DNA from 2 places in the Tateyamaria sp. LSS28 genome. Region 2 is predicted to be linked to the other one. Evidence: riboswitches for the same ligand, from Rfam matches in the RefSeq annotation. Region 2 holds a riboswitch; the other holds the start of a gene.

Region 1 (5,079 bases), on a different contig from region 2:
CTGTTCAACCAGCATGTCAACAGCATCACCAGCAACTTCAACAAGAACGGAGTCGCAAGCAGTCGTCGCTTCTTGGATCGACCCGGACGGGTGACCGACCGTATAGACCATCGCGTCAATCTGGTTGTCACACAGGGCAGCCGATTGTTCCGCAGCTTTCAGCTCTGTCGCCAAAGCGAAATCATCCGTGGTCCAACCGAGCGCCTCCATAAGCACTTCCATTGTGCCGCGCTGACCGGAACCGGGGTTACCGATGTTCACGCGCTTGCCCTTCAGGTCTGCGATTGTCGAGATGCCGGAATCTGCCCGTGCAACAACGGTAAAGGGCTCTGGGTGGACCGAGAACACGGCGCGGAGGCCTTCAAAAGCACCGGCTTCTTCAAAGCGTGATGATCCATTAAACGCGTGGTACTGCCAGTCGGATTGCGCCACACCAAACTCCAGCTCACCTTCGCGAATTGTGTTGATGTTGTAGACAGAGCCACCGGTCGACTCGACCGAGCAACGCACGCCGTGATCGCGACGCCCCTTGTTCACGAGGCGGCAAATTGCGCCACCTGTTGGGTAGTACACGCCAGTCACACCGCCCGTGCCGATTGTAATGAACTCTTCCGCAGTTGCGACGGGTGCCGTCAATGTTGCAACCGCAACACCGACCGCCATAATACTGAGTTTATTGAACATTCTGTTCTCCCTTTGATTGATATTCAGCAATTTGATCATTGATCCCAAACCTCGGCAAGCACCCTGTTGGCCGCTTCCACCTCGGCAATTCGTGTCCGTGCTGCCGGTCCTGTTCGGCTCACCAAAACCCCGATGATGGCTTCGACCAAGAACATTGTCACCACGTAGGATGAATAAAAGTGAGGGCTGTCTGTCGGCACGACGAAGCTGACCGATGCATGTTTCAGCGCCGGACAACGGTGCGTGTCGGTGACTAGAACAACATAAACGCCCTGCTGTTGCGCGAGTGCAGCCGCTTGAATAGCGCGTTCCGAAAATGGCGGCTTTGTCACGATTATTAATGCATCGCGTTCATCCAAGCCAGCCATCCCGCCGCCCAAAGATGCGCCCATGCGGCTCGCCATCATCCAGTTGTCCACACAGAAGCTTGCCATATAGGACAGGTATTCCACGACCCCTGTCGACCCTAGTGCCCCCAACAGCATCACTTTGCGTGCAGCAGCCACTCGATCCACGGCACCTTCAAGTGCCCTGCGATCCAGACTGTCCATGAACGTCTGCAAGTTGGATTGGCACGCCGCGAGATGAGCATCCACGAAACTTGCGCGCCCTTCCCGATGTTGGCTGTGCAGCCTTTCCGCACGTTCAGCAAAGTTGTTCACACTTCGCCCGATCTTCGTGCGCATCTCTTCGCGAAGTTCTTCGAAGTCTGCGTAATCCAAAGCGCGGGCCAAGCGCGAAAACGCTGCAGGTGAAACACCACTTTCACGAGACACAGTTCGCAGAGTTCGCGAAGCGACATCCACCGGGTTATTGGCAAGATAGTCTGCCGCCTGGCGAAGCGTATAGCTCAGATCGCCGTATCGATCGGAAAGCCGTGTTTCAAATGTCGAATCCAAATGGACCCCCTCAGGACATGCCGAAAGTGTTTCTATTGTTTCAGTCATTGTCAATGAATGGATCATCTGTTTCAGTCGCTGCACCCAATGAACGCCACTGGATCAGCCATGTCGCATGTTTTTTCGCGGAATTCGAATACCACCCTACCTGTCGCAGTGCGCGGCGAAGGAATATATCTCTATGATTCAAATGGGAAATCTTATCTAGACGGATCAGGAGGTGCAGCCGTTTCGTGCCTTGGTCACGCGGATAAAGATGTCATCGCTGCCATGGCTGACCAGATGAGTAAGTTGGAGTTCGCGCATACCGGTTTTTTAACATCAGAACCTGCTGAAACATTGGCCACGCGCCTCGTAGCTCACGCCCCTGAAGGGATTGAAAAAGTATACATCGTTTCAGGTGGTTCCGAGGCTGTTGAAGCGGCACTCAAACTCGCGCGTCAATACATGCTCGAAATTGGCCAGCCGGAACGAAATCGTTTCATTGCCCGTCGTCAGAGCTATCACGGGAACACTCTGGGCGCACTTGGAACGGGTGGTAACATGTGGCGACGCGCGCCCTTTGACCCGGTCATGGTGTCCGCATCCCACATCGCACCTTGCTATGCGTACCGATTCCAAGACGACGGAGAGACAGAAAACGACTATGCGCTTCGCGCGGCAAACGAGTTGGAAGATGAAATCTTGTGCCTCGGTCCTGAAACCGTCGTTGCCTTCATCGCGGAACCGGTTGTCGGTGCAACAGCGGGTGCTGTTCCCCCTGCCTCAGGCTATTTCAAACGCGTTCGCGAAATCTGTGACAAGTATGGCGTGCTTTTAATACTTGATGAGGTGATGTGCGGCATGGGCAGAACCGGCACCTTCTTTGCCTGTGAACAGGAACATGTCCGGCCTGACATCGTTGCAATCGCGAAAGGTCTGGGCGGTGGATATCAACCCATTGGTGCAATGCTATGCTCAGAGGCAATTCACGATGCTATTAAGCAAGGAAGCGGCTTCTTCCAACACGGGCACACCTATCTTGGCCACCCAATTGCCTGCGCCGCTGCAAATGCCGTTGTAAACAAGCTGACCGCAGGAGGTCTGACCAAACGTTCTGCGGAAATGGGTCGTTACTTCGAGCAGTCACTCAACGCGGAATTCGGTCAACACCAACACGTCGGCGATATCCGTGGGCGCGGCATGTTTCGCGCGTTGGAACTTGTTAAAGACAAGGACACCAAAGACCCATTTGAACCGGAAAAAGGTCTGGCAAAATCCATCAAGGCAAAGGCGATGGAGAATGGGTTAATCTGTTATCCCAACAGCGGCACAATCGATGGCAAACACGGCGATCACATCTTGCTGGCACCGCCCTACATTTGCACCGAGGCACAGATCGACGAGTTGGTCGAGAAGCTTGCGCAAAGCCTGCAAGACGTTTTGTAAACGCCTGTAAAATTTTAGTTCTGCCAAGGGAACGGTCAACTCACCGTCGTAAGTGGACGCCGAAAAATACTTCTAAAAGAGAGCTATATCGCAAGCGCAGTTCGTCAATAAACTCGTTTAAAAGCTGCGTGTGGTCAGGGTCGAACAAACAGATCACAGCGGTGGCATCAAGTGGGCACAGCGGACGAGAACTGAGGCTTGCTCTGAATCGACGCCCGGTGTCGAGACCATTCACAATGGCGTCCGATCTTGTTTGACTACGTAATCTCACCGTTCTACACCTCGCAGTGCCAGGGGCGCTGCAAAGCTGAGACGTACCCTTTGAACCTGAACCAGATAATGCTGGCGGAGGGAGGTCGCAGGTCACTCAACAATAGGTGACACGTCTCCATTTTCGTCTGCGAAAACGGAGACACTATGGCTTACCAAGACGTATTGACGCCCCTTCGCGATAAGAACCCTCTGGTGCACTGCATCACCAATTATGTCGCGATGAACGTTGCCGCGAATGTTGTTCTCGCTGCGGGCGCATCACCGGCAATGGTGCACGCTCCGGAAGAGATTGCGGATTTCACACCAGTATGCGCGGCCGTGACAATCAACATAGGAACACTTTCCACGTCTTGGGTGGCAAGCATGCTGGCGGCCGCACAATTGGCCAATGACAGTAACATACCATGGGTGTTCGACCCTGTTGCGCATTTCGTCAGTGGATATCGCAAGGCCGTCGCCCAGGATTTGCTGGCGTTACGTCCAACCATCATTCGCGGAAATGCATCCGAGATACTGGCACTTGCCGGAGAGTCCGGCGCTGGCAAAGGGGCTGACAGTGGGGATGCGGTCGAAGCTGCAAAAGGCGCAGCGCAAAACCTCGCTGAAAGATATGACGCAGTAATTGCCGTAACTGGTCCGACTGATTTCGTAACCGATGGCTCTCAGTCGGCCTGGGTTCATGGTGGCTCGCCGATCATGCCCAAGGTCACTGCTTTGGGATGCGCTCAGACCGCGCTGATGGGTGCATATGCTGCAGCAGGCCCAGCCTACCATGCAGCTGTCGGTGCTCTGTCGCATTTCAAGGTTGCAGGATCACAAGCTGCGTCTAAGGCACAAGGCCCCGGTAGCTTTCAGGCGCACTTCCTTGATGCACTGGCGGCAACGCAGCCCGCCGACTTGGCAGGGGCGGTGAGATGATACCAGACATTCGCGTGCACTTGCGGCTATATCTGGTGACCGATCCGCAGCTTTGCCACACTGCGGGCTTGGAGAACACGGTGCGACAGGCCGTGGACGGTGGCGTCACGATGGTTCAACTGCGTGACAAGCATGCGACAACCGCGGCCCGCATCGACATGGCACGCGCGTTGAGGGATGTGCTGTCGGGCACAGGCGTTCCTTTGGTCATCAACGACGACGTCGAGGCTGCGGTTGCAGCGGATGTGGATGGGGCTCATGTCGGTCAGGGCGACATATCAGCCGCTGACGCACGCGCGATGCTGGGGCCGGATAAAATACTTGGGCTCTCTTGTGAGAATGCCCAAGCCGTGCACGCGGTCAATCCCGCAGTCGTGGATTATCTCGGGCTTGGTCCTGTCTTTGGCACGACAACCAAGGCTGATCACAAGCAACCAATCGGCTTTGATGGCTTGGCGGGACTGGTCGCACAGTCTCCACTACCCAACGTCGCGATCGGCGGGCTGAAGGCAAAACACCAGCGTGCAGTTCTTGAAAGCGGCGCCGATGGGCTGGCTGTGGTTTCCGCCATTTGTGGTCAACCGGATGCGACAGCCGCTGCGCGCGCTTTCGCAGAAACGGAGGCAAAATTATGATACCCAATGTCCTGAGTATCGCGGGGTCGGATCCGTCCGGTGGCGCGGGTGTTCAAGCGGATATCAAAGCAATATCCGCAAATGGCGCATTTGCAATGGCAGCGCTGACGGCTTTGACGGCGCAAAACACACGAGGTGTCACCGGCATTCATCTCGTACCACCAGACTTCGTCATGGCTCAAATCAACGCGATCTTCACCGATATTCGAGTGGATGCCGTGAAAATTGGGATGATCGCAAAT
Region 2 (5,079 bases):
GGCGTGCCGATCCTATCGGTGTCGCTCACACCCCACCACTTCCAGGAAACCCCGCACCACATGAGCATCTACGCCGATCACTTCGTGCTCAAGGGGCGCGAGGCGGCCCAAGCCGCGCTTGGTATCGTGGATGCGCGGCAGGGTCTGCGCTCAGCGGCCTAGATAAGCGCGCAGTGCTTCGGGCGGGTCGGCCATAACCTGGGCCACCGCCCGGGGCGCCTCTGCCTGGCCCCCATCGACAAAGATCAGGTCATCCGCCGACCGCTCCGCATCCTCGGGCGCATGGGTGATCATCAGAACCGTCGCCCCGGCATCCCGCGCAACTTCCGACGTCAAATCCAGCATCTCTGCGCGCAAGGCTGGTCCCAACGCGGCAAAGGGTTCATCCAGCAAAAGCAACGGCTTGGCCTGCACCAGCACCCGTGCGAGCGCAGCCCGGCTTTGCTGCCCGCCAGAGACATCGCCGGGCTTCCGGTCAGCGAAGTCACGCAACCCAACCCGGCCCAGCGCATCCATGACCCGCGCCATTTCGGCCGCATCCAACCGCAAAGCGGGCCGTATCCCAAGCCCGACATTCTGCGCCAGCGTCAGATGTGGGAACAGGTTCCCATCCTGAAACAGCATCGCAATCCCACGCTTGTCCGGCGCGGCAGAAGTTACGTCCTGCCCATCCACCTCGATCCGCCCGGAAGCAATGTCGATATACCCACCAAGGGCGTTAAGCAGCGTGGACTTGCCCGCGCCCGACGGTCCAATCACGGCCACCCTGCACCCACGTTTCACCGCAAAATTCGCGCTCAAGGCAAAGTCGCCCTGCTCGATCCTCAAATCCTCAACCTTCAGCATGTCGCCGCCCCCACGCATCACAAATCCAGAACATGCCAAAAGCCAAAGCGACCAGCACCAGCGCCGCTCCCGCTGCAGCCTCTGTTCGGTAGCTGCCCATCAGCCGGTACATCTGCAACGGCAAGGTCGCCACGTCCGGGTCCGCAAACAGCGCCACAACGCCAAGGTCCCCCACGCTCAACGCCGCGGTCAGCCCCGCAGCAAACCCGATCTGCGGGCGCAACCTCGGCACCAACACAATGCGCCACAGCGCAATGCCGCGCAGCCCAACGCCCATGGTCAGACGACCGTAATCCTTGAACACCTGCCGCATCGGCGGCAGCAGGATGCGCACCGCGAAGGGCAACGCCATCATCGCGTTGATCAAGGCGGTAACGGGCAGTGCAAAGGCCGTGGGCGACACAAAGGGATAGATCAGTATGAACCATCCCGTCCCGATCATCAGGGGCGACGCGACAAGGCCCAACAGCGTCAACGCCTCCGCCCCGCCCCACTTGGCCTGCGCCAGCCACGCGGCCATTGGCAGCGCCAGAACAAGCAATACAAGGGTACTGACACAAGCGACCCAGATCGTCGTCCATGTGGCACTCAGCACGGAAAGGGGCATGTAAAACAGGCCCACTAGGCCGGACAGCGCAATGGACAAAAGCGGCAGCAACAGGAACCCGGCGGCAAGTGTGATCCAGAACGCATCCCCCCATGGGCTGGGCGCATCCCACCGGCGCACCGCCCGGTCGCGCCCGGCTTGCAGTGCAATGGGCGGCAATATCCACAACGCCAACACTGCGGCAGCACCCGCCACGGCCAACTGCAGCAGGCTCAGCACCGCCGCGCGCCCCAGGTCGAAATCAAACTTGAACGCCTGATAGATAGCGAGTTCGATGGTCGTCGCCCGTGGCCCACCACCAAGTGTCAGGGCCACCGCAAAACTGGTCAAACAAATAACAAAGATCAGGGCAAAGGCCCCCGGCACGACCTGCCGCAGGATCGGCCATTCGATGATGCGAAACACCATGCGCGGCGACAAACCAAGTTGCCCCACCATGCGGAACTGCTCGGCCGGGACAGACTGCCAGCCCTGCAAGATCAGGCGCGTGGCAAGGGGCATGTTGAAGAACACATGAGCCAGTACAACACCATGCGCGCCATAGATCGACACCTCGGGCAACCCCAGCAGGCCAAGCCCGGTGTTCAGCCACCCATTGCGGCCAAAGATGGCAAGCAGGCCCAATACGGCGACAATCACCGGCAGAATGAACGGCGCGCCCAGCAACGTCACCAACAGGGTATGGCCCGGCACCCGCCGTCGCGCGAGCGCCCGCGCCACCGGCACGGCCAATAGAACGGAAATCAGCGCTGACAGGAAGGCCTGCCAGACGGTAAAGCGCACCGCCTGCCACTCGGCGGCGCGCAGGCCGGTGGTGGCTTCAATCCGCTGGCTGATGCCGACAAAGGCGGCAATCACCACCGCGACGACGAAGGTCGCCGCGATGATGCCAAGCCATGGGTTTATTGGCTGAGCGCGGCGCGCCATGTCTCAATCGCGTCCGCTTGCAACTGCGCCGCTTCGGTTTCCGAGTAGAACAGGACCTTTTCGGGCAGCGGCAACTCAGTCCATCCCTCAGGCCAATCCGCCTTGGGCAGCGCCGATGGCAGCGACCAGTTGGCGGTCGGAATAATGGTCTGGAAGTCACGCGACATCACATAGGCCAGAAACTGGTCCGCCAGCTCGGGCTGATCGGTGTCCGCAATCTTGCCCACGGTTTCGACCATGAAATAGTGACCTTCGGGGAAGATCGCCGCCTTCTTGGTGAAATCCTCTTCGGCAAACATGTGGTAGGCGGGTGATGTGGTGTAGCTCAGCACCATGTCCGCCTCACCATCCGTGAACAGGCCGTACGAGGCCGACCAATCCTTGGTCACGGTCAGGATGTTATCCGACAGAGATTCCCACACTTCAGCCGAGCGGTCGCCATAGACCGACTGCACCCAAAGCACGAGGGCCAGGCCAGAAATGGACGTGCGCGGATCCTGAATGACAATCTTCACATCATCGGGCAGGTCCAGCAGTGCATCGAAACTGGTGGGTGGCGCGTCCATCGTGGTCTCGTTGTAGATGAACGCCGTGTGCCCGTAGTTGAAGGGCAGGAAGGTGTCATCGGACCATTCAATCGGCAGCGTCAGGGCGCTGTTGTCCTGACCATGCGGCGCAAACAGGTTGGTTGCCCGTGCCTTGGCCGTCACGTCCGATGTCAGTCCAATGACCACATCCGCCTTGGTCCGCTCGCCTTCCAGCAACAAACGCGGCAGCAGGTCACCGGTCGACCATTCCAGATCGCAGGCGCAGATCTTTTCAAACTCGGTCTCGATGATGGGACCAGGGCCCCATTCGGACGTAAAATAGTCGCCTGCATAAACAGTCAGAACAGGGGTGTCGGCCAGCGCCGTCGTGGCGCCCAGCGCGGCGGCCAATGTCAAAGCGTGTTTCATCGCATCCTCCAATGCAGAGGCGGCGGGATAAGGGTCTTGGGGTAAGCCAAACCTTCCCTCCGCCGGTGTTAACCGGTTCAGGTTCTACGGGTTCGCATCGCGCATCTCAGCCTGTCGCCAGGCACCCCGAGGTATTGGCAGGTATAGGAGGGCGCCCGCCAGGTAGCAAGCGCCCTTGCATTTCAATCACGCTCTCTAAAAGTAATGGTCCCGCCAACTGCCATCATAGCGTCCACTGCGCAGGCAACAGCGTTTGAACCGCTTGCCCGATCCACACGGACAGGGATCATTTCGGCCAAGTTTTTCACGAAGTTCCACATCGCCCATGCACCATGCGATCACCGATCTTGACCCGGGTCTCGGACGGGAACGAACGTCTGCGTTTAGCGATCACCTCGAAAGGAGGGACGGTCCTGGGGATCAATGCGTTTTGCCATTTCAGCCTCCATCGGTTTGCATGAGCCGTTCCGTTAGAACAGCACGGCATGCAAAACAACAGATTTTCAATGGACTTGGCATCGCATTCAACGCGGCGTATGTCCTCGTGAACCTTGTCGGAGCGCGTTCATGTCGATCAACAGTTTTGGCCATCTTTTCCGCGTGACCACCTGGGGCGAAAGCCACGGGCCTGCGCTTGGCGCGACGGTCGATGGGTGCCCGCCCGGCGTCGATGTGGACGAGGCGATGCTCCAGCATTGGCTGGACAAGCGCAAACCGGGTCAGAACAAGTATACGACCCAACGGCGCGAACCCGATGCGGTGAAAATCCTGTCGGGTGTGTTCGAAGGCAAGACAACCGGCACCCCAGTGCAGCTGATGATCGAAAACACGGATCAACGGTCAAAGGACTATGGCGATATCGCCGAGAAGTTCCGCCCCGGCCATGCCGACATCACCTACTGGCAGAAATACGGCATCCGCGACTATCGTGGTGGTGGCCGGTCCTCGGCCCGCGAAACAGCCGCTCGCGTGGCCGCCGGTGGGTTGGCGCGGGCAGCCCTCGACATCTTGGTGCCCGGGATCGAAATCAAAGGCTACATGACCCGCATGGGCGCACACGAGATTGATCGGGACCACTTCGACTGGGACCAGATCGACCAGAACCCGTTTTGGGTGCCTGACGCCAAGGTAGCAGAGACATGGGCCGACTACCTGGACGGTTTGCGCAAATCCGGCTCGTCCGTTGGCGCGGTGATCGAAGTCGTCGCGCGGGGTGTTCCCGCAGGCCTCGGGGCCCCGGTTTATGGCAAGTTAGACACTGATCTGGCTGCGGGCATGATGAGTATTAACGCCGTCAAAGGGGTCGAGATTGGCGAAGGCATGTCCGCCGCCATGCTGACGGGCGAGCTGAATGCGGATGAGATCACCATGGGTCCAGATGGCCCCGAATACTCATCCAACCACGCGGGCGGCATCTTGGGTGGCATCTCGACCGGGCAGGACATCATTGTGCGCTTCGCGGTCAAACCAACCTCGTCCATCCTGCAAACCCGCAAGACGATCACCAAGTCAGGCGAAGAGGCTGAGATTATCACGAAGGGTCGTCACGACCCATGTGTTGGCATACGGGCCGTACCAGTGGGCGAGGCAATGATGGCCTGTGTGATCCTGGATCACCTGCTGCTCGATCGCGGTCAGACGGGCGGCGTGCGCGGACCCATCGGCTAGGCCAGCATCACACCAACCGAGCGGACGATATTGTGCAGCGTGTCGTGATCAATCCGCGCGCGCGCCATCGTGCGC

Evidence for each region. Region 2 has a riboswitch for thiamine pyrophosphate ahead of AC53L6_RS04655 (thiamine ABC transporter substrate-binding protein). Riboswitches for the same ligand answer to the same signal wherever they lie in the genome.
Region 1: it holds a riboswitch for thiamine pyrophosphate, as region 2 does, so the genes downstream of both, thiM (hydroxyethylthiazole kinase) here and AC53L6_RS04655 (thiamine ABC transporter substrate-binding protein) in region 2, are expected to answer to the same signal.

Annotation. Positions count from the first base shown of each region.
Region 1 covers NZ_JCAPFI010000003.1:132,197-137,275, forward strand. The annotation lists gene AC53L6_RS09190 (TAXI family TRAP transporter solute-binding subunit) at 1-684, opposite strand, end outside; gene AC53L6_RS09195 (MurR/RpiR family transcriptional regulator) at 720-1,583, opposite strand; gene AC53L6_RS09200 (aspartate aminotransferase family protein) at 1,692-3,011, shown strand; TPP riboswitch at 3,294-3,383, shown strand; gene thiM (hydroxyethylthiazole kinase) at 3,429-4,202, shown strand; gene thiE (thiamine phosphate synthase) at 4,199-4,837, shown strand; gene thiD (bifunctional hydroxymethylpyrimidine kinase/phosphomethylpyrimidine kinase) at 4,834-5,079, shown strand, end outside.
Region 2 covers NZ_JCAPFI010000001.1:924,030-929,108, reverse strand. The annotation lists gene AC53L6_RS04670 (6,7-dimethyl-8-ribityllumazine synthase) at 1-162, shown strand, start outside; gene AC53L6_RS04665 (thiamine ABC transporter ATP-binding protein) at 151-846, opposite strand; gene AC53L6_RS04660 (thiamine/thiamine pyrophosphate ABC transporter permease ThiP) at 833-2,380, opposite strand; gene AC53L6_RS04655 (thiamine ABC transporter substrate-binding protein) at 2,356-3,336, opposite strand; TPP riboswitch at 3,374-3,475, opposite strand; gene AC53L6_RS04650 (SEC-C metal-binding domain-containing protein) at 3,532-3,663, opposite strand; gene aroC (chorismate synthase) at 3,904-5,004, shown strand; gene AC53L6_RS04640 (TetR/AcrR family transcriptional regulator) at 5,001-5,079, opposite strand, start outside.